Regions from separate parts of the Psychrobacillus sp. genome, predicted to be linked through region 4. Evidence: riboswitches for the same ligand, from Rfam matches in the RefSeq annotation. Region 4 holds a riboswitch; each other region holds the start of a gene.
The links. A riboswitch is a leader RNA that binds a small molecule or an ion and turns the genes downstream of it on or off. The one in region 4 is predicted to bind S-adenosylmethionine.
Positions count from the first base shown of each region.

Region 1: another riboswitch for S-adenosylmethionine. It lies ahead of AC06OU_RS00550 (MetQ/NlpA family ABC transporter substrate-binding protein); the one in region 4 lies ahead of AC06OU_RS10050 (5-methyltetrahydropteroyltriglutamate--homocysteine S-methyltransferase).
Region 2: another riboswitch for S-adenosylmethionine. It lies ahead of metA (homoserine O-acetyltransferase MetA); the one in region 4 lies ahead of AC06OU_RS10050 (5-methyltetrahydropteroyltriglutamate--homocysteine S-methyltransferase).
Region 3: another riboswitch for S-adenosylmethionine. It lies ahead of AC06OU_RS00990 (methionine ABC transporter ATP-binding protein); the one in region 4 lies ahead of AC06OU_RS10050 (5-methyltetrahydropteroyltriglutamate--homocysteine S-methyltransferase).

Region 1 covers NZ_JBAEAP010000021.1:662-6,030, reverse strand. Annotated here, with positions in the region: gene AC06OU_RS00565 (alpha-hydroxy-acid oxidizing protein) at 1-425, opposite strand, end outside; gene AC06OU_RS00560 (methionine ABC transporter permease) at 486-1,157, opposite strand; gene AC06OU_RS00555 (methionine ABC transporter ATP-binding protein) at 1,154-2,173, opposite strand; gene AC06OU_RS00550 (MetQ/NlpA family ABC transporter substrate-binding protein) at 2,517-3,326, opposite strand; SAM riboswitch class I at 3,420-3,533, opposite strand; gene AC06OU_RS00545 (hypothetical protein) at 3,845-4,762, opposite strand; partial or broken gene AC06OU_RS00540 (aminotransferase class I/II-fold pyridoxal phosphate-dependent enzyme) at 4,938-5,369, opposite strand, start outside.
Region 2 covers NZ_JBAEAP010000163.1:4,906-10,274, reverse strand. Annotated here, with positions in the region: gene speD (adenosylmethionine decarboxylase) at 1-230, opposite strand, end outside; gene metA (homoserine O-acetyltransferase MetA) at 445-1,353, opposite strand; SAM riboswitch class I at 1,500-1,603, opposite strand; gene abc-f (ribosomal protection-like ABC-F family protein) at 1,688-3,556, opposite strand; gene AC06OU_RS04880 (RAxF-45 family protein) at 3,665-3,796, opposite strand; gene AC06OU_RS04875 (hypothetical protein) at 3,872-4,099, opposite strand; gene AC06OU_RS04870 (sporulation protein) at 4,225-4,620, opposite strand; gene AC06OU_RS04865 (AI-2E family transporter) at 4,626-5,369, opposite strand, start outside.
Region 3 covers NZ_JBAEAP010000034.1:210-4,630, forward strand. Annotated here, with positions in the region: gene AC06OU_RS00980 (MetQ/NlpA family ABC transporter substrate-binding protein) at 147-950, opposite strand; gene AC06OU_RS00985 (methionine ABC transporter permease) at 964-1,632, opposite strand; gene AC06OU_RS00990 (methionine ABC transporter ATP-binding protein) at 1,625-2,650, opposite strand; SAM riboswitch class I at 2,742-2,846, opposite strand; gene AC06OU_RS00995 (thioredoxin family protein) at 2,886-3,206, opposite strand; gene AC06OU_RS01000 (toprim domain-containing protein) at 3,217-3,567, opposite strand; gene gcvH (glycine cleavage system protein GcvH) at 3,642-4,022, opposite strand; gene AC06OU_RS01010 (arsenate reductase family protein) at 4,096-4,421, opposite strand, start outside.
Region 4 covers NZ_JBAEAP010000338.1:3,031-8,399, reverse strand. Annotated here, with positions in the region: gene AC06OU_RS10065 (DUF3169 family protein) at 1-438, shown strand, start outside; gene AC06OU_RS10060 (DUF6019 family protein) at 453-635, shown strand; gene AC06OU_RS10055 (hypothetical protein) at 774-1,073, opposite strand; gene AC06OU_RS10050 (5-methyltetrahydropteroyltriglutamate--homocysteine S-methyltransferase) at 1,174-2,280, opposite strand; SAM riboswitch class I at 2,396-2,498, opposite strand; gene AC06OU_RS10045 (ABC transporter ATP-binding protein) at 2,571-4,307, opposite strand; gene AC06OU_RS10040 (ABC transporter permease subunit) at 4,549-5,369, shown strand, end outside.

The DNA.
Region 1 (5,369 bases), on a different contig from region 4:
GAGCTTCCGGGAGTTGCGGCAGCAATCTCTTCAATAGAAAAGCTTGACACAGTACTTTGTATGTAAGGAAACTCATAATTAGCTGCAGCCTTTGCCACAGCAACTTCTCCATCTTCATGTGCAATTTTATTTACTCCAACTGGAGCAATGAATAGGGGGTGAGGATAAGTTTTACCAAATATGGTTACTTCGGTATTTAGTGTAGATACATCATTTAAAAATCGTGGAACGATTGAGTACTTCGAAAAACTATTTATATTTTTTCGATAGGTTTCTTCTCCACCAGCAGATGATCGAATATAACCAAAGGGACCAGCCTCTAATGTTTCTTTTGCAGCCTTCTCTAATTCGTTAAAGTCAATTGGGTACTGTTCATTATTATCTATATTACCCAATAGTAGGTCATTATTTTTAGCGTTGCTCAATGTATTCACCTCTCGTGGAGTGCTAGTTTAAAACTTTCTTAATATGAATGGATTTCTTAATTAGTCCTTTTTTAATCTTGCAGCTAGTCGGTTGCCGAGAGATTGAATGCCTTGAACTAAAATAATTAAGATCACTACTATGACATACATAACATCCGTTTCATAACGTAAATGTCCATAACGATAAGCTAAATCTCCTAAACCACCAGCGCCGACCATGCCAGCCATTGCAGTTGCTCCTATTAATCCTACCGTTGCAATCGTTAATCCTAATATGATAGATGGTCGTGCCTCTCGCAGTAGCACATGCCATATAATGTAACGTGTTTTAATCCCCATGGCTGTATAAGCTTCAATTACTCCATTTTGAACTTCCAAAAGTGCGGACTCCATCAGACGAGCGATGTAGGGCGCTGTATAGATAACTAGTGGAACGATAACACCTTTCACTCCGATTGTCGTACCTACAAGGAATTTCGTAAATGGTAGGATGAAAAATAATAGAATGATAAATGGTATAGAACGAATAACATTTATGAGAAGGTTACTTAACTGGTAAACGATTGCATTTTGTAATGCTTGCCCAGGTCTCGTTAAAACAATCAGTATACCTAAGGGAATACCGATTAGGATGGAGATTAACAAAGAAATCCCGACCATTTGGAATGTTTCTATGGTGGCTTTTCCGATTAATGGGAGCCATTGATTGGTAAATTGTTCAATCCCACTCATGAGTGCACCTCCAAGTTTTCTGTTTCAACACCGCGTTCGTTTAAAAATTGGATTGCAGACTGTACTTGGTCCGGGTCTCCGACTAAATGGATGACAATATTACCAACAATCCCATTTTTCAACTCAATGATATTGGCGGTTAATATATTAGGCTGGACTTCAAATCTTTGGCTAACCTCTGCTAATAAGGGCTTACCCGTGCTCTCACCAACGAATGTTAAACGTGTAACAGCACCCGTTACATGGAGCTGAGAAATTAGAGAAGGGGATAGATTTCGTTGACTGATTGTGCTTAAAAACTTCTTTGTAGTTGGATGCTTTGGCTTTGTAAAAAGGTTAATCGCAGTGTTTGCTTCAACAACCTCTCCTTTTTCCATTACATACACATGATCACATATTTTTTGAATGACATTCATCTCATGGGTGATTAGTAGAATAGTGATACCCAACTCTTTATTTATTTTTAATAGCAAATCCAAAATGGAATCAGTAGTTTCAGGATCCAATGCACTTGTTGCTTCATCGCTTAATAGTACTTCGGGTTCCTGTGCAAGGGCTCTTGCTATTGCGACACGTTGTTTTTGCCCTCCTGAAAGCTGGTTTGGATAGCTTTTATACTTATCAGATAAACCAACTATTTCTAAGTATTTTTCTACTCTACTTTTTACTTCTGTCTTGTCATAGCCGAGTAGCTTTAATGGAATGGCAATATTATCATAAACAGTTGCTGTTTTTAGAAGGTTAAATCCTTGAAAGATCATTCCTATTTTATTTCGTACCATACGTAGCTTCGCCGGGGGAAGGGGGGTAATGTTATTGCCGTTTATGTATACTTTTCCGGATGTTGGTTTCTCTAATAGATTGACACAGCGAATGAGCGTACTTTTCCCTGCACCGCTATAGCCTATAACTCCATGAATCTCACCTTTTTTTACGTGTATGCTTACGTTATTAACAGCCTTAACCGTACTGCTTTTACTGTTGAATTCTTTTGTAATATTTTCTAAAACTATCATGAATGATCTTCCTTTCTAAAAAAACGCCGGCAGACATAGATGCCGGCGCTTTTCTTGATATCAAGCTCCGGCGCCTTGCCCCTCGGGGTCAAATGGTCAAAACCTATTTCTGCGCAAACTCGTCGTAAAAAGAGCGTTTGCGGTAGGAAAAGAGCTGCCTCTTCACTTTTTAGCCATTTGCCTGTCGGGGCAGGGATAGGCGCCTATGCTTTTCTTGATGTCTAGCTCCGGCGCCTTGCCCCTCGGGGTCAAATAGGAAAATACTCCGGTGGCAGTGGACCTGCCTCCTCGCATTTTCCCATTTGCCTGTCGGGGCAGAGATAGGCGCCTGCGCTTTTCTTATTTACCAACCTGCTAGTGCAGAGCCTTGGAATTCTTCTTCAATAAATTCTCTAACTTCGTCTGAATGGTATGCTTTAATGAATTTTTGAATGGCAGGGTCATTTTCATTTTCCTTACGAACAACAATATGGTTAACGTATGGTGAATCTGCTGACTCTAACAAAATAGATTCTTCTCCAGGGTTAATACCAGCTTCCAAAGCATAATTGGAATTGATTGCTGCTGCATCGACTTCACTAAGCTGTTTTACTATTTGAGCAGCCTCTAATTCTATAAACTCAAGGTTTTTAGGATTTTCTTCAATGTCTTGAATAGAAGCATTTCCTTTCTTACCTTCTTTAACTTTGATAAAACCATTCACTTCTAAGATGTCTAAAGCACGTGCTCCTTGTGTCGGATCGTTTGGTAGCCCAAAAGTTGCTCCATCAGGCAATTCATCGAAGGATGAATACTTTTCAGAATAAACGCCCATTGGAAGTAAAATAGTCTCAGCAACTGGTACTAGCTCTGTATCATTATTTTCGTTGAATGAGTCAAGAAAAGGTAGAGTTTGATAACTATTTGCGTCCAAGCTTCCTTCATCAAGAGCTGTGTTTGGAAGTACGAAATCTGAAAAAGCCTTAATCTCAATTTCTAGACCGTCACGTGCTGCAACTTCCGCAACAACCTCAGTAACTTGTTCATGTGGACCTGACGTAACGCCAACTACTAATTTATTTTCATCTAATGGTCCTGATGTAGCATCATCACCACAAGCCGAGAGCAACCCTGTTAATAAAACTCCTGATAACACTAAGCTAAATTTCTTCATTGTAATTCCTCCTGAATATGTATTAATAAAAACGAATAAATATAAAAGCCTCTCTTTCAAAAGAAAGAGAGGCACACAAATATGTATTGTCCTCTCTTATCTTCCAAAACAAAATGTTTTGCAGGATTTAGCACCTTTCTATACTTTTTTAGTATAGATGGTTGCCGAGCTTCAACGGGCCAGTCCCTCAGCTACTCTTGATAAGAGATAATAATCTATTAAGTTTTTCGTTTTTACTATAGAAAAAATTTACTACACTACTCTATTGAAGTCAATAGTTATTTTAACATTTGTATAATTGTTTAGAAAAATTCAAATACAAAATTATATAAATAATTATACATAAGTGAGTGATTTGGAAATACTAAGATGTAAGCATTTAAAAGCTTTACATTTAGCTTTACACTTTATTTTTATGGTTATGTTAAAGGTAAGGGGTGATTTAAAAATGCACATAAAAAGTGATCTGGAAAATGTTTCTCCAAGCTCACTTTTTATGTGCATTTTATACTACTATTTTAATTAAGTAATGCAAGTTTTGCTTTAGATGGCGTTTCATACTTTACAGAAACTCCATTTAACATGGTATTGTTTTGTACAATATAATACCCACCACCTAGACCATACATGGGAACATATCCATCAAGTGGTTGTTTAGCTGAATACACTCGGAATTCTTCGTTAGGCATTAATTGTCGGATAGGTTCAAGACCAGGTTCGCCACCATCAACACTATTAATTACCTTAAATAAAGTAGTTTCCTTAAGGATTGTAACTTTTCCGATTTGTCCTGCTTTAAGTTCCGTTTTCCCCCACATAACTTTTGTAGAAGAATCTACTAGTAATGCAAGTTTTGCTTTAGAAGGCGTTTCATACTTCAAAGCACTGTACATATGGACAAACAATCCGTCCCCTAGACCGTATTCTCCTCCGTATAAATCTGTACGGTATGTATAGACACGATACTCTCCACCTGCTGGTAACACTTTTCCTCTAGAGCCATCCGCCTTATATGTCGCCACATCTGCGTAAAGTGTTACTTTACCAATCTGCCCTTTTTTTAATTCCGTTTTCCCCCACATAACTTGTGTAGAAGAATCTACTAGTAATGCAAGTTTTGCTTTAGAAGGCGTTTCATACTTCAAAGCACTGTACATATTGACAAACAATCCGTCCCCTAGACCGTATTCTCCTCCGTATATATCTGTACGAAATGTATAGACACGATACTCTCCACCTGCTGGTAACACCTTTCCTCTAGAGCCATCAGGCTTATATGTTGCTACATCTGCGTAAAGTGTTACTTTACCAATCTGACCTTTTTTTAATTCTGTTTTCCCCCACATAACTTGTGTAGATGAAGCTTCTGATGTGATGGAGAAGGTAAACATCGCTACTAAAGTAAATACAATCGCTATAAATATATTTTTTTTCATTTTTTACCTCCTACAATAATTAACCAATTATAACATAAAATACATTCCTGTTTTGATATAAATTAATATAGGTTTCGAGTTCATTAAACTAACCTCGAGCGTTAGTTTAAATACATTCTTTCACAAATTCTTTAATACCAACTGATTAATTTAAAAGGAGAAACTGATTTACTTGTTAAAAAAGCTGTAGCTTTTCTATTCTTTCAACCGCTTCGACGAGTCTATCCTCATCAACTAATAGCCCAACCCGAACATAACCTTCTCCATGCTTACCGAAGCCATTTCCAGCAGCGACTGCAACATCAGCTTTTTCTAAAAGAAGGTCTGCAAATTCCTCGCTAGTATAGCCGTTTGGAACTGGAAGCCAAGCAAAGAAAGAGCCTTCTGGAGCTTTTACGTTCCATCCAATTTTTCTACATGCCTCTATGAAAATATTTCTTCTTTTTTCATAGAGTGCGACTAATTCGTCCACACATTCTTGAGAGCCGTTTAAAGCCTCGGCGGCTGCAGACTGAACCGCAGGGAAGAGACTGACAAAAAGATGATCTTGCATAATATTAATAGCTTCAATAATTTTAGAGTTACCGACAGCAAAGCCTACACGCCA
Region 2 (5,369 bases), on a different contig from region 4:
TCGTAGTCCTGTTGAGCTATGTTTAAAATATTAGCTTCTATAATGTCGGACACTTTTGTTAATATATTGGTTAGACGCTCAGCGTTATATTGCTCATCAATGTATTCAATATATTTTTCCCTTTCTTCCTTCGTCCTTGTATAACAAATATCATACATATTAAAGCTTAGTGTTTTCGTCAGATTATTAAAACCATGTAACTCGATTCTTTGTTTTGGTGTCAAACTCATAGACATAACCCCACTTCCAATAAATTGAAAATCCATACTTTTATAAATATGTGTATCAACAAAATACAATGTCTCTTCAATTTTGTCTTCCCTAATATTTGAATAAATAAAACTAAAATCAATAAAAAACTCCTGAATATTTAAACAGGAGTTTATATAAGTCAATTTCATAATTTTTGTTTTAATAAAATTGACTCATATATATTTCTTCTATTTACTCCCAGTTATAAGGAGTAGCCTGATAAACATAGTAATTCAACCAATTAGAAAACAATAAATGTGTATGTGCCCTCCATGTATTTAATGGCTTATTTGAGGGGTTGTTATTTGGGAAATAGTATTTGGGCATCTCTATATCTATTCCTCTAGTTATGTCTCTATGATATTCCTCTGCTAATGTGTGTGCATCATACTCTAAATGACCAGTGACCATCACCATTTTATTGTCGTTAGATTTTACAAGAAACACACCTGCTTCCTCCGACGTAGATAAAATAGTTAGTCGCTCATCCTTTTCTATTTCTTCTTCAGATACAGAAGTGTAACGAGATACGGGAGCATTAAACTCTTCATTAAATCCTCTTATTAAATTCTCCACTTGGTTAGTTAATATATGCCGATACACTCCTGAGCATTTTTGAGAAAGTGAGAATTTATCTATACCAAAATGATAATACAGTGCAGCCTGCGCCCCCCAACAAATATGTAACGTGGAGGTGACATTGGATTTAGACCATTCCATTATTTCCTTCATTTCATTCCAGTAATCGACCTCCTCAAATGGCAACTGTTCTACTGGAGCACCAGTTATAATCATCCCATCAAACTTTTTTTCTCTTATTTGATCAAATGTCGTGTAGAAAGTATCCAAATGGGTTTTGCTAGCATTCTTGGATTCATGCGTTGCTGTATTCATAAAGGTTATATTCACTTGTATAGGAGTATTTCCTAGAAGTCTTAATAGCTGAAGCTCCGTTTTTTCCTTCTCAGGCATTAGATTAAAAATAATAATGTTAAGTGGACGGATGTCCTGCCTGTAGGCACGCTCTTGATCCATGAGAAAAATTTTCTCTTCTTTTAACAGCTTAGCTGCAGGTAATTGTTTCGGAATATTTATAGGCAATGACTTTCCCCTCCCAATGAAATGCGCAAGAGCACCTGTGATTTCGCCCCACAAAAAAGTAAGAAAGCGACCAGGAGCAAGGCGGCTATTAAAATAAATACCCCTCTTTCCATGTAAGAAAAGAGAGGCAAGAATTTGCTAGCTAGCTCTTATCTTCCAAGATCGTCTTGTTAGGAATTAGCACCTTTCTGTATAACAGAGGTTGCCGAAGTATCACAGGGCCTAATCCCTCCACTTCTCTTGATAAGAATATTAAATTATTTAAATTATTCATTAATAAATCATATTAGCATGCTCTATTACTTATATCAACCTATTTTGAGAAGTATTCTGGTCATTCTGCTAAATCTAGCCATTTCTCTAATAATTGCTCCAATTGCTCCTCTACCCGAAGTTTTTCCAAGCTTAATGCCTCATAATTTCCCCAATCATTCTCTATGCTAATTTGTTTAGTTAGCTCATCTAGAACATTTTCGAGATCACTTATTCGTTTTTCCAGAGGAATTTCCTTTTGTTGTTTGACAGGTGTTGCTTCTTTTAAGGGCTGATTGATTACTTTTTTCATAGTATTTTCTTTTGAGCAGAACTCATTCCATTTTTCCCTTGCCCATTCATAAGGACCTTCAAATGTGGTAAGCACGCCATGCTCTAGCCAAGCAGTCCTTGGAAATAGTTTATTTAGAAAATATCTATCGTGAGATACTGCAATAATAGTCCCAGTAAAATCATCTAGCGCTTCCTCTAATACCTCTCGTGAATCAATATCAAGATGATTCGTTGGCTCATCTAATATTAGACAATTTATGTCTTGATGCATTAGCTGAGCAAGACGGAGTCGCATTCTTTCTCCTCCACTTAAATCAGCAATTCTTTTAAAAACATCCGCCCCATAAAACATAAACTTCGCTAAAATGTGTCGGGCCTCTCCCTCTGCCACATTTACTTCAGCTCTAAAAATATCTATCAAGCGAGCTTTGGGATCTGTTATTTCGAAATGTTGAGAAAGATATCCTTGGCGAACATTACTACCAAATCGTGCTTCACCCGAGTCAATTAACTCTACTCCTCTGAGAATATTCAAAATGGTAGTTTTACCTGTTCCATTCCTACCAACGATTGCAAGACGGTCCTTCCAATATACATGAAGTTCTGCACTGTTTAATAACATTTTTTCACCAAAGCTTTTGAAAGCCTCTTCCATTATGACAACTTCTTTTCCGCTTCGGGGTGCCGCATCAAAAGATAGACTCATTTTCTTAGGGTCTATTAGAGGTTTACGAACCTTTTCCATCCGCTCTAGTGCCCGTTCCATATTCCTCGCCTGACGGTGTAAACTTGCATTTGGAGGAACTGCTTGGTTAGCCCATATCCTTAATCTTTTTATCGCTTCTCTCATTTTCTTTATCTTTTTTTGTTGTTCCTCATACTGTTGAAATTCACGAGTAAGTTTTTCTTCCTTTTCGATTAGAAAAGAAGAATAATTACCATGATATTTCGTAAGCATACCATCCTCAAGATCTGCAACTTTTGTAACTACCTTATGTAAAAAATATCGGTCATGTGAAATAATAACAACTGTTCCTGTATAACTAACCAAATACTCCTCTAACCACTCTATTGCAAACAAATCCAAATGATTAGTCGGCTCATCCAACAGTAAAAGGTCTGGCTTGGTTAATAGTAGCTGTCCAAGCATTATTTTAGTTTGCTCACCACCACTTAAACTTGAAAATGGCTGTTCTATAAAACCACCTAGCTGTAGCCCTTCAACTACTTTATCAATTTCGGAATCAATGGTATATCCGCCCTGTAACGTGAATTCTTCCTGTATGTCTCCATACTGCTTTAGAAGTTTTTCCATCGCCTCAGCATTTCCCACTGCTAGTTCGTTTTCAAGTATACTCATCTTTTTCTGTAGTTGCATGGTATCCTCGAAAGCATCATATAAAAGGTCTTTACCTTTAACGCTTTCTGAAAAAGTAGGAATTTGGGCTAAATATCCTATTTTCGCCCCCTTTTTAAAAGTGATTATTCCATGATCAGGTTTTTCGATACCCGCTATTAGCTTAAATAGCGTTGTTTTCCCACTTCCATTCCGTCCAACTATTCCTAATTTGTCCCCCAATTTAATATCTAATGACAGGTCCTCAAATATAAGATTCCCACCAAGCATTTTACTTATTTCTTGTATTTTGCATATCATTATGTTTCGCTTCCTCTCCAAATTATTGCTGGAAGCATTTTTCTGCATACAAAAAGACTGCTCGAATAAGCGAGCAGTCTTCTAATGTGGTTCAGAAAGAATGGCTTATCAGCTGTGAATTTCATGTAATTGTCTAAAAAAGGACAGACTGGTCCCGTTAGTAGCAAATCCATGAGTAATCGCACAGGATGTGGATAAAAATTCCAATATAAATCCATGTGCATTCACAGTGTTTTTCATTCTTCCTTCACCTCCGTCCATTAATGTAAGATTATTTTAACATATTCCATTATTTCGTACAATGTGAATTTTTATTTATTCGTAGCCTTCTAATCCCTCTAAGCCAGGATCATTCAACTCATTCGTATTTGGCATTCCTTCATCATTCTCTTTATTGACCTCTGCATTTCCGGATTCAGGCCCAATACTTTGTCTATTATTTTCAATGATTTCTGGTGGAGGATCTTCGTTTGATGTACGATTTTCTCCACAGGCAGTTAAAGTTAACAAAGTAAGTATAAATATAACTATAATTTTTTTCATGAAATACTCCTTTTGATACTGCAGCTAAAAAATAAACAGCTACAAATCCTTTTCATATAGAATGGTCTAATGAACTTATTTTATCCACAAAAAAACCAGCATAAAAATGCTGGTTCTTTTGCTAATTATTCTTCAATGTCAAAGTGTATTTCATCTTCGTCATTATATTCTGAGCCATTTTCAAATAATACAGTTGTTCGTAATATAAGCGTTGTCATTTCCTCTGCACCATCTGGAAGCCATCTTTCATCTGGCATGATTTCAAAAGGAATCATTTGCATATCCTTTGAAGCTACTGTGCCTACCAATTCTATAGAATGCTTGGAAACAACTTTGGGAGCTTCTCCATTAATCACTTTAAAGACTTCTAACTTAATATTCTCGATTTGCTCGTAGTCATGAACTCCATCAATATAAATCGTACCTGAAAGATTGATCCCATGTTCAATATAAGGATGATCCACCACAGTATCAATCTTAATGGATTTCACTTCAATACTGGAGTTGAATTTTTTGGCCATTATTCTCATTCCACCTTGTTATTTGTGTACTCATAGTGTTTTTCAACAACTGGTTCAAATTTATTGTACCTCTTTTTAAACATTGTGTAAAAATGGGATACGATAACTTTTAAAATAGCATAGCCAGGTATACCCAAAATTACTCCAGGAACTCCGAACATCGCACCAGAAGTAATCAATACAAAAATTATTGTAATCGGGTGCACATGCAATGATTTACCCATAATTTGTGGTGATATAAACTTCCCTTCAATTAACTGAACAATTGTCCAGACTACTGCAAGTTTGATAAGCATGAAAGGAGAGGTAACTAAGGCAATAATTGCAGCCGGAGTTATTGCTATAACTGGACCTAAGTAGGGAACAACGCTCGTAACCATTGCTATAACACCCAACAATAATGCATAATCCATCCCGATGATGGTAAAACCAATAAAAATCATAATACCTATACACATAGAGACAAGAATCTGACCCTGAATATACGAGCTGATTTGCTTATCGATACTAGTAAAAACCGACTTTATGTCATCTCTCATGCGTGGTGGAAAAATTTTCAGTACATAAGCAGGAAGCTTTTCGCCATCCTTTAAAAGATAGAATAAGATAAAAGGAACAGTAACGATTGCCAGTATAAAGCTAGTTAATATACCGATAACAGAGGAAATTCCTGTTGCAATTCCTGTAAAGGTTTCCTGGAAAAATGCACCTAGCTCCTTCGGTAAATCATACAGAAGATTAGCAACATC
Region 3 (4,421 bases), on a different contig from region 4:
TCAGTTTCAAGTGGGTTATGGGCTCTTTCAAATCATTTAAGGGACACTTTCAACTAGCTTATGGGCGACCATCAAATTTACGCACTCTTACCACCCCACAAAAAAGCAAGCACACCAGGTGCTTGCTTCAAAACTCTCATTTAAAATTATTTCACCGGAACTACTGCTCCGCCCCATTCTTCTAAGATGAAATCTTGAATTTCCTGGGATTTTAGTGCTTCTACTAGTGCTTTGATGCGCTCGTCTTTTTCGTCACCTGCGTTTACCGCTACTAGGTTTACGTATGGAGATTCTGAGTCTTCAATTGCGATTGCATCCTCTAATGGATTTAATCCAGCGTCGATTGCGTAGTTTGAGTTGATTAGTAATGCGTCGCCTTCATTGTTTTCATATAACTGAACCATTAGAGCAGCTTCGTAGTTTGGATCGAATTCTAGGTTTTTAGGGTTGTCTACAATGTCACCGATTTCTGCAGCTGTTTTGTCGACTCCCTCTGCAAGTGTGATTAGACCCTCTGCTTCTAACATTGCTAGCACACGGCCATGGTCAGCAACCGAATTACTCATTAAGATAGTTGCTCCTTCAGGAAGCTCTTCAATAGAATCATATTTTTTAGAGTAAAGACCAATCGGCTCGATATGGATACCACCAGCATTTACGAAATCATAGTCGAAATCCTTCATTTGTGATTCTAGATAAGGAGCATGTTGAAAGTAATTGGCATCTAGGTCACCAGAATCAAGGTCTTTATTTGGTAGTATATAATCTTGGTACGTCTCAATTTGTAGCTCAATGCCTTGTTCTTCTAATATAGGTACTACCTGCTCTAAAATCTCTGCGTGCGGTACGTTAGAGGCACCAACAACTAATTTGTCGCTATCCTCATCGCCACAAGCAGCAAGCGTTAATGCACTAACAGATAATAAAACCCCAGCCAATAATTTTTTCATTTTCAATCTCTCCCTATCTTTTATCAATTTTTGTAGTAATAATATCGCCAATCCATTGTAGAATAAAGACGATGATTAATATTAAAATAGTGGCAATAAATGTTACATCCTCGCGACTACGTTGGAATCCATCTTGAAATGCTAGATTTCCAAGTCCTCCAGCTCCAATAATTCCAGCCATCGCTGTATAACCAACTAGTGAAATACAGGTTACGGTAATACCAGATACTAAGGCTGGCATCGATTCTGGCAATAAAACCTTCCAAATGATTGTAGAGGTTTTAGCACCCATCGATTTAGCTGCCTCTAAAACACCCTTGTCGATTTCTCGTAATCCGATTAAAACCATACGGGCATAAAATGGAGCAGCTCCAATTACTAATGCAGGGATGGCCGCATTCGGACCACGCATCGATCCCGTCAACAACGTTGTAAATGGTATCAACAAAATGATTAAAATAATAAAAGGAATAGAACGGAAAATATTAACTACTCCACTGGTCAACCAGTTTGCTATTTTATTTGCCCATGCCTGGTGTGGACTTGTCAAAAACAATAAAAGTCCTAAAATTAGACCAAAGATTGCTGTTAGGACTGTAGAAATTGCGGTCATATAAAGGGTTTCTATAGTGGCTTCCCACATTTTAGGCCAATCAACATTTGGAAATAACGATTCAATCATTGTTGATCACCTCAGTTTTAACTTTTTGCGAGTGGATAAATTGTATGGCATCTTCCACCGCTTGTTCATTTCCATCGATTTGCAGGATTAGTGTCCCGAACGCTCCACTTTTCGTGTGAGAGATATTCCCTTGGACAATGTTTACCTCTAAATCGAACTGTTTGATTAATCTCGAAAGAATTGGTTGCTCTGTAGTATCTCCAACGAAAACGAGCTTAACTAGCTTGCCGTTTGGATAAAGCTTAACTAGGTTTTGAATGGTTTGAATCGGCTCTTTGGAATCAGAAATTTGAGAAACGAAACGCTTTGTAATAGGCTGTTGTGGCTTTTGGAATACCTCAAGCACATCTCCCTCTTCTACAACTTGCCCATTTTCCATAACTGCTACTCGGTTACAGATCTTTTGAATAACTTGCATCTCATGGGTGATTAACACAATGGTTAGTCCGAGTTTTTCATTAATGCTTACGAGCAAGTCTAAAATGGAGTCGGTTGTTTCAGGGTCAAGAGCAGATGTTGCCTCATCACAAAGCAATACCTCTGGACCATTAGCCAACGCTCTGGCAATTCCTACGCGTTGCTTTTGTCCTCCAGATAATTGTGATGGGTAAGAGTCTCCTCTTCCCTCCAATCCAACAAGGCTTAAAAGCTCTTCTACTCTAGCTTTTCTTTTTTCCTTTGGAACTCCTGCAATTTCTAATGGGAATGCTATATTTTCAGCGACTGTTCGCGACCAAAGTAAATTGAAATGCTGGAAGATCATGCTTACTTTTTGACGAAAGCTTCGAAGCTTGTCCTCATTAATAGATGTAATTTCCTGGCCGTTCACTGTAATATGACCGTCAGATGGCTTTTCTAGCCCATTCAACAATCGTATTAGCGTACTCTTGCCCGCTCCACTGTAACCAATAATCCCGAAAATTTCTCCACGCTGTATGTCCAGATTTACACTATCAACTGCAACGATTTCTCCTTGCTTGGTAATAAATCTTTTCGAAACTTCTTTTAAACTAATCAAGTAAATCTGACCACCTTTCCTAATAAAAAACCCCTTCTGCAAAAGAGCAGAAGGGGTGTATGTTATCTATTTAAAATAACGTTCATCCATTCTCTCATTTCCCAAAGCTATAGCTTTGCGTGACTTGGCACCATTTCACTTTCATGACGGTTGCCGGGCTTCAAAGGGCACTTCCCTCCACCTCTCTTAATAAGAGCGACACTATTAAATTGTGTTTTCAACATAACGAATATTATCATAGGTTTCCATCTTCGTCAATAGCCTTTATTGTTTCCAATAAGTAAGGAACTGATTGAAAAGCATAGATTTTCTTTTCCACTTTCCCATGTTTTGTAATAAGAAGACAAGGGACGCTTTCAATTTCCTGTTCTATCGCCAAATCACCTAGAAAATTAATATTTGCCTGACCAATTGGATAGGTAACCATTTCTTTAATAACATTCATCATTTTACTTGCTACCTGACACGTTCCACACATAGGCGTATAGATATAAAACAAGGTAAGTGTTGAATTGTTTTTAGCGCTATCCCATTGTTCTCTAGTCCATTCATTCATACACATCATCCTAAGGTAAAAATTCTTTTTTCACCTTAATATTAACACGTTTTAATATAGATGCCAAAACCTTCGCCGGTGTGTTTGCTACTTCGCCATACGTCGGGTTCGTATACAAATGAATTGCCTCTGGATACTCCTTCCTAACGACCGATCGAATTTGTTCCCCGGATTTGTCTGCATCTAGAAAAGCATAAATCGGCAAGCCATCATAAGGGCTTAATAGCTCCTCCAATTTTACATCGGATATCGTTCCATTAGTACATATAATTTCTGGAGATTCATCGAGAAGGCTTAATAATTGCAGCTTATCAGACCTACCCTCAACGATAATTATTTTATCACTAAATACATGTGCCATTTAGCTTCTCTCCCAACTTATCCTTTCCTTTATTATATGAAAAAAACGCCGATTATTAACCGGCGTTTTCATTATTACTCTGCTATTAATTCTTCGTACTTTTCAGGAGATAATAAGCTGTCCACTTCTGATACGTCAGAAGGCTCAACCACGATCATCCATGCATTTTCATAAGGTGATTCATTAACAAATTCGGGGCTATCTTCTAGCTCAGTATTTACTTCTACTACTTTACCACTGATAGGTGCATATAATTCTGAAACAGTTTTTACGGATTCAACGCTACCAAAAGCGTCTCCTGCCTTGATCTCATCGCCAACTTGTGGAAGTTCAACGAATACGATATCTCCAAGTTCAGATTGTGCAAAATGAGTAATTCCAATACGGACATTTCCGTCCTCATTTTTTACCCATTCATGTTCAGCTGAGTACTTAAAATCTTTAGGTACGCTCATAAATAAACCCCTCTCAAATAATTAATCCATTCTATTTAATATTCACATATTTTGATAGTAAATACAAGGTGCTTTAAGAGGTTTTCCACATGTCTTCAAACTGCTCTTCTTTAAAACCAAGCGTTAGCTTATGTCCATTATATACAAGAGGTCGTTTAATCAATTTTCCATCCGAAGCAAGTAGCTCCAACTGCTCATCCTCCGACATAGTAGGAAGCTTGTCCTTCAATTGTAATTCACGATATTTTACGCCACTAGTATTGAAGAATTTTTTCAGCTCATAATCGCCTTGTGCCACCATTTCCTTTAATAGTTCCTTTGAAGGCGGTGCGTCAACGATATGATGATTCTCAAATGGAATATCGTTATCTTTCAGCCATTTGCTTGCTTTGTTGCATG
Region 4 (5,369 bases):
AAGGTCGCTGATTTGGGCATAGCTGCTAATATTGCTCAAATCTTGTCTATATTAGCGGTTGCAGTTTCTATTCTAATGACGAACAATACAATTTTACAAATTGGTTTTATACTTTTGTTCTTAGTTAGCTGGATAACCCCAATGTTTAGTGCAAATTTTATAAAGACAAGTTATCCAGAAAGAAACCTTCCGAGCATCCATTCAAAGGATTATGAGCAACGGCTTATGGACTCTATGGATGATGGGGAGAAGTACGTGACTTTACAAGGACTTTATAAATCGCATCAATTATTCAACCTGTTTATGCCCACTGGTATTATATTAGCTGTTGCATTTTCTTACTTTAGCGAGCAATCTCAAATATTTTCTATAGTATTAATGTGCTTAGTCTTGGTGGTAGTGAACACAAGCTATTTAGTAGTTGTACGCAATAAATAAGGGGGATTTTAAAAATGACAACGGGACAATTGCTTTTATGGATAATAGGTTTATCTATACTTTTATATTTTATTATCAAGTGGGGAGTAAAAAATGGGATTAATGAGTCTATGTTAGTCTCAGAGGAAGCAAGAAGGAAATATCGACAGGAGCAAGAAGACAAGGTGCAAAGGTCTATAGACGATTTAAAGAACTAAGGTTTCGTATTTCGGTAAGCCACCACCACAGAAATCCAAGCAGCCATGATGGCTTATCTTTTATACTTGCTCGCTGTTTGTTTATTAAAATAAAAACTGATACCTGTCTCTAAAATAAGACAAGTATCAGCAACTTAGTTATCCTGCATGGGACCATGTAGTAGGGGTTCCTGCTTTTGGGCAGTTTGGAAAAGTAGAGCCAGCCTCTAGAAAAGCTTCATCTCCATCTTCATCCACATAGCGACCGGTTGTTAATACTTCCTGCCCTGAGCTGTGGGTATGACTTTCAGAGCGTTTCCAATACGTAACTACTTCCGTGTCGGGACAGGAAGGGAACTTCGAACCTTTTTCTAAAGTTCTAGTACTACCACACTCACACGTATAATTACCGGTTTCTTCTACGTCATCATCTGTTGTATATTCATAAACTTTACTCATCATACATTCCTCCCATATAGAACTGATATCTTATTTAAATAGATACCCTAACAGGCAAATGTAAAAACATTTCTACTAACGTTATTCACATGTGGGTAAGTCAGTTCCAGACATCCTTTGCTATTTGGACTACATGGCGAATTTTTGCCCATTGTTCCTCTTCAGTTAATATGTTTCCTTCCTCAGTAGAAGAAAATCCACATTGAGGACTCAAGCAAAGCTGTTCTTTTGGTACATATTTAGTAGCTTCTTCGATGCGAGCTTTAACTAATTCTTCTTCCTCTAGGTCTCCATGCTTAGACGTAATCAGCCCTAGGACAATATTTAAATCCTTTCGATTAACATGTCGTAAAGGCTCGAAACCACCAGAGCGCTCATCGTCAAATTCTAAAAATAAACCATCCACATGTAATCCACCGAATATAGTTTCTGATACTAACTCATAGCTTCCGCTTGTAATATAAGTGGATCGGAAATTTCCCCGACAAATATGCATGGTCACTAGCATATCGGCTGGTCTTTTAGAAATAGACTCATTAATAGCCCTTGCAGAAAGGGATAAGGCTTGCTCTAGCGATAACCCCCTGTCCTTTAAGGAAGCGAGGCCTTCCTCGGAAAAGGAGGTAGCCCATGAAGTATCATCAATCTGAAGATAAAGACAGCCCTCATCGTAAATTGCCTGGATAAACCCTTGATAAGCTGTGATTAAGTCAGAAAATAATTCCTCATCATTGTTATACACACCTTCCTCAATTGCAGCTCGGTAATAAAGCATGTTCGGACTAGGAATAGTAAATTTTACAACAGCATCCCCAGCTGCTTCTTTTAAAAACTTGAAATGCTCAATCATGTAATGGGTACTAAAGCCAATCTTTCCTGTCACCTTAATACCATGAGCTTTTGTTTGCACCCCTTTAAAGGAGAGTCCTTGATCGGTTTCATAAAATTCCACGCCATCTAGTCCGCTTAAAAAATCGAAATGCCACCATTTTCGACGAAATTCTCCATCTGTGATAGAAAGTAATCCAGCTTCCTTCTGTTTTTCTATGAGTTTAATAATCTCTTCATTTTCCACTAGAGTTAGCTGCTCTTGGGAAATTTCTTTTTGTTCAAATTGAGCCCTTGCTTGCTTTAAACGTTCCGGTCTCAGGAAGCTTCCAACGTGATCTGCTTTGAAAGGTGCTTTTACAAGTAATTGATTTGTCATATTAAATTCCTACCTTCTATTTATATTATGTTGCGATTACTACTGTCTATAAAATCAAATAAAAAGAGGGCTCGCTTCATAAGAAGAGAACCCTCAATATATATTGAAGTCATTCTTCTTATCTTCAAGACTTAATGTCTATTGGATTTAGCACCACACCTAAAAGGCTGGTTGCTGAGACATCATAGGGCCAATCCCTCCGTCTCTCTTGATAAGAAATAAAATATTAAATTGTCTAAATATAATAAAAATAAGTTTAACATGGGCTTTAAACAATTTCAAGGGCTACCTTACTTAGGGATAGCTACCCAGTGACCGTCGGATACCTCTACCAGCTTAGAATTCTTTAATTGATACTTGTCAGTAACATTAGACTCTTCCATGAGCACACGCTTTTTCTTGGCCTCTACTTTTGGGTCAGGGATTGGAATGGCTGCTAAGAGAGACTTAGTGTACGGATGCTGTGGATTAGTATAAAGCTCCTCACTTTCTGCTAGCTCTACAATTTTTCCAGAATACATGACAGCAACGCGATCACTTATATGTTTTACCATGGACAGGTCATGTGCGATAAATAAGTATGTCAGGCCTAGTCTGTGCTGTAAATCCTCCAAAAGCTCTACAATCTGTGCTTGTATAGAAACATCTAAAGCTGATAGAGGTTCGTCACAGACGATAAAATCAGGCTCAACCGCAAGTGCACGAGCGATACCTATACGTTGTCGCTGTCCACCAGAGAACTCATGTGGATAACGTAATGCATGCGAGGGCTCTAAGCCTACCAATTCTAGTAATTCCTCTACCCGCTTCTTTCTCTCCTCTGCATTTTTGCTCAGACGATGAATATCTAATGCCTGCCCAATAATGTCTAGCACCTTTAAACGAGGATTTAAGGAAGAGTAGGGGTCCTGGAAGATGATTTGCATATGCCGACGCATCGTTTTAAGCTCATTTTTACTTAAACGATTAATGGCCATTCCTTGATATAGCACATCTCCATCTGTAGGCTCATGCAATCGAAGAATCGCCCGACCGGTGGTAGATTTACCTGAGCCCGATTCTCCTACAAGACCAAGAGTTTCCCCGGGTTTTATAAAGAAGCTAATATCGTCAACCGCTTTTAAGACATTCCCGCGACTTACTTGAAAATGCTGTTTTAAAGATTTTACTTCTAGCAGCGGCTTTCCGTTTTCTAGCCCAATAGAACGAAGAGGAGGTTTCTTCGGCTTTTTCTTCTCGTCTAAACGAGGCAAGGCATTTAATAGTTTTTTCGTATAGTCATGCTTTGGGTTAGCAAAAATTTCTTCAGTAGTTCCCGTTTCAACGATTTCTCCATTTTTCATTACAGCTACACGGTCACACATTCCAGCGACAACTCCAAGGTCATGAGTGATTAAAATAATAGAGGTCCCAAAGCGCTTCTGCATATCCTTCATTAAATTCAATATTTGAGCTTGAATGGTCACGTCTAACGCAGTAGTTGGCTCATCCGCTATTAGTAGCGTGGGCTTACACGCTAAAGCAATGGCAATCATAACTCTTTGACGCATGCCACCAGAAAACTCATGCGGATATTGGTTATAACGTTCCTCACTATTTTTAATTCCTACAAGCTTGAGTAGCTCAATTGCTTGTGCCTTTCCCTCTTTTTTCGAGAGCTTTTGGTGCTTAATAAGGCTTTCTGCTATTTGAACGCCAATACGAATGGTTGGATTTAAGGAGGTCATCGGATCCTGAAAAATCATACTGATGTCTCTTCCTCTAATACCTTCCATTTCCTTCTCTGTTTTTGTGTGGAGTTGCTCCCCTAAAAACTCAATGGAACCATTTTTCATGAAGGAAGGAGGAGAGGGTAAAAGGCGCATAATGGAACGGGCCGTGACGCTTTTTCCACTTCCAGATTCTCCGACTATGCCCAATGTTTCTCCTTTTTTGACTTCAAAGCTAACCCCTCGAACAGCCTCAAATTCATTATCATTTGTTAAAAAGGAAATTTGTAAATCCTCTACTTTTAAAATAGTTTCCATGAAAACCACCTATCTGAATGAAATCTTCGTATTGTTTATAATTCATGCTCTGTTGTTAGAGAGCGTATATTTAAAGTAATATGAGCGGTTTCTACAAAAAAGAAGACTAAACACGCACATTAGTGGCGCATTTAACCCTACTCTAAATAGACTAAATAATTTGCGTTGACTTAATGGTAGTTCGAATCTATACTATACTATACCACTCGGATTTATACAATATAGAGAGGGGGGATTTAGTATGGGAAGAAAACTTTCTTCCAACGCATTTAGTTTTACCTACGAAAGACTACAACATCATTCCTTCTATAGTATTTTGTTATTTTTACTTGGTTTGCCGGTTCATATAATTACTTTTATACTCTTTTATTTAAAAAAACAGAAGGATCCTCATTCTTCCTTAAAAAGCGATTTAAAGTCTGCACTAGAGGCAAGGGGAGTACGAGAGGAACTGTACGAAGAGTATAAGGAACAATATGAACGAAAGCATACCTTTTTTAATGAAAAAATTAATAAAGAAAAAATGACGACGGAAGTAAATAAACTAGTAGAAGATCGAATAGAAAAGCTTGTATCTACTGAAATGGAAGAAATACATCAGTTAAAAGGCACGAAGCCTCTTACTTATACATCCTATTTTCAAAGTCTGTTAGAAAATACAACATTTCTCATTATTTCATTTATACCAGGCTTACTGATGTACCTTTTGTTAGGTATATATAGTAATGCGTTCAGTAAATTTATTTTTGAGAGACTTATTATGAGTATCTTTGTGATAACGGGTGTTTCCATTCTAGTATTTACTATTTTATACCTGTCACCATTTGATCCAGCTGCCAATCTTTTAGGGGAAAGTGCAACAAAGGATCAGATTGCTGCATTCAACCAAATGCACGGGTTAGACTTACCTTATTTACATCAGTTATGGAACTCGGTAAAAGGCATTGTAACCTTTGATTTAGGAGCATCCTTTACGGGAAATGAAGATGTCGCAACAAGTATTGCTAACAAGTTTCCAGTTACGCTAATGATTGCTATCTTTTCTTTAGTGATGGCTGTAGT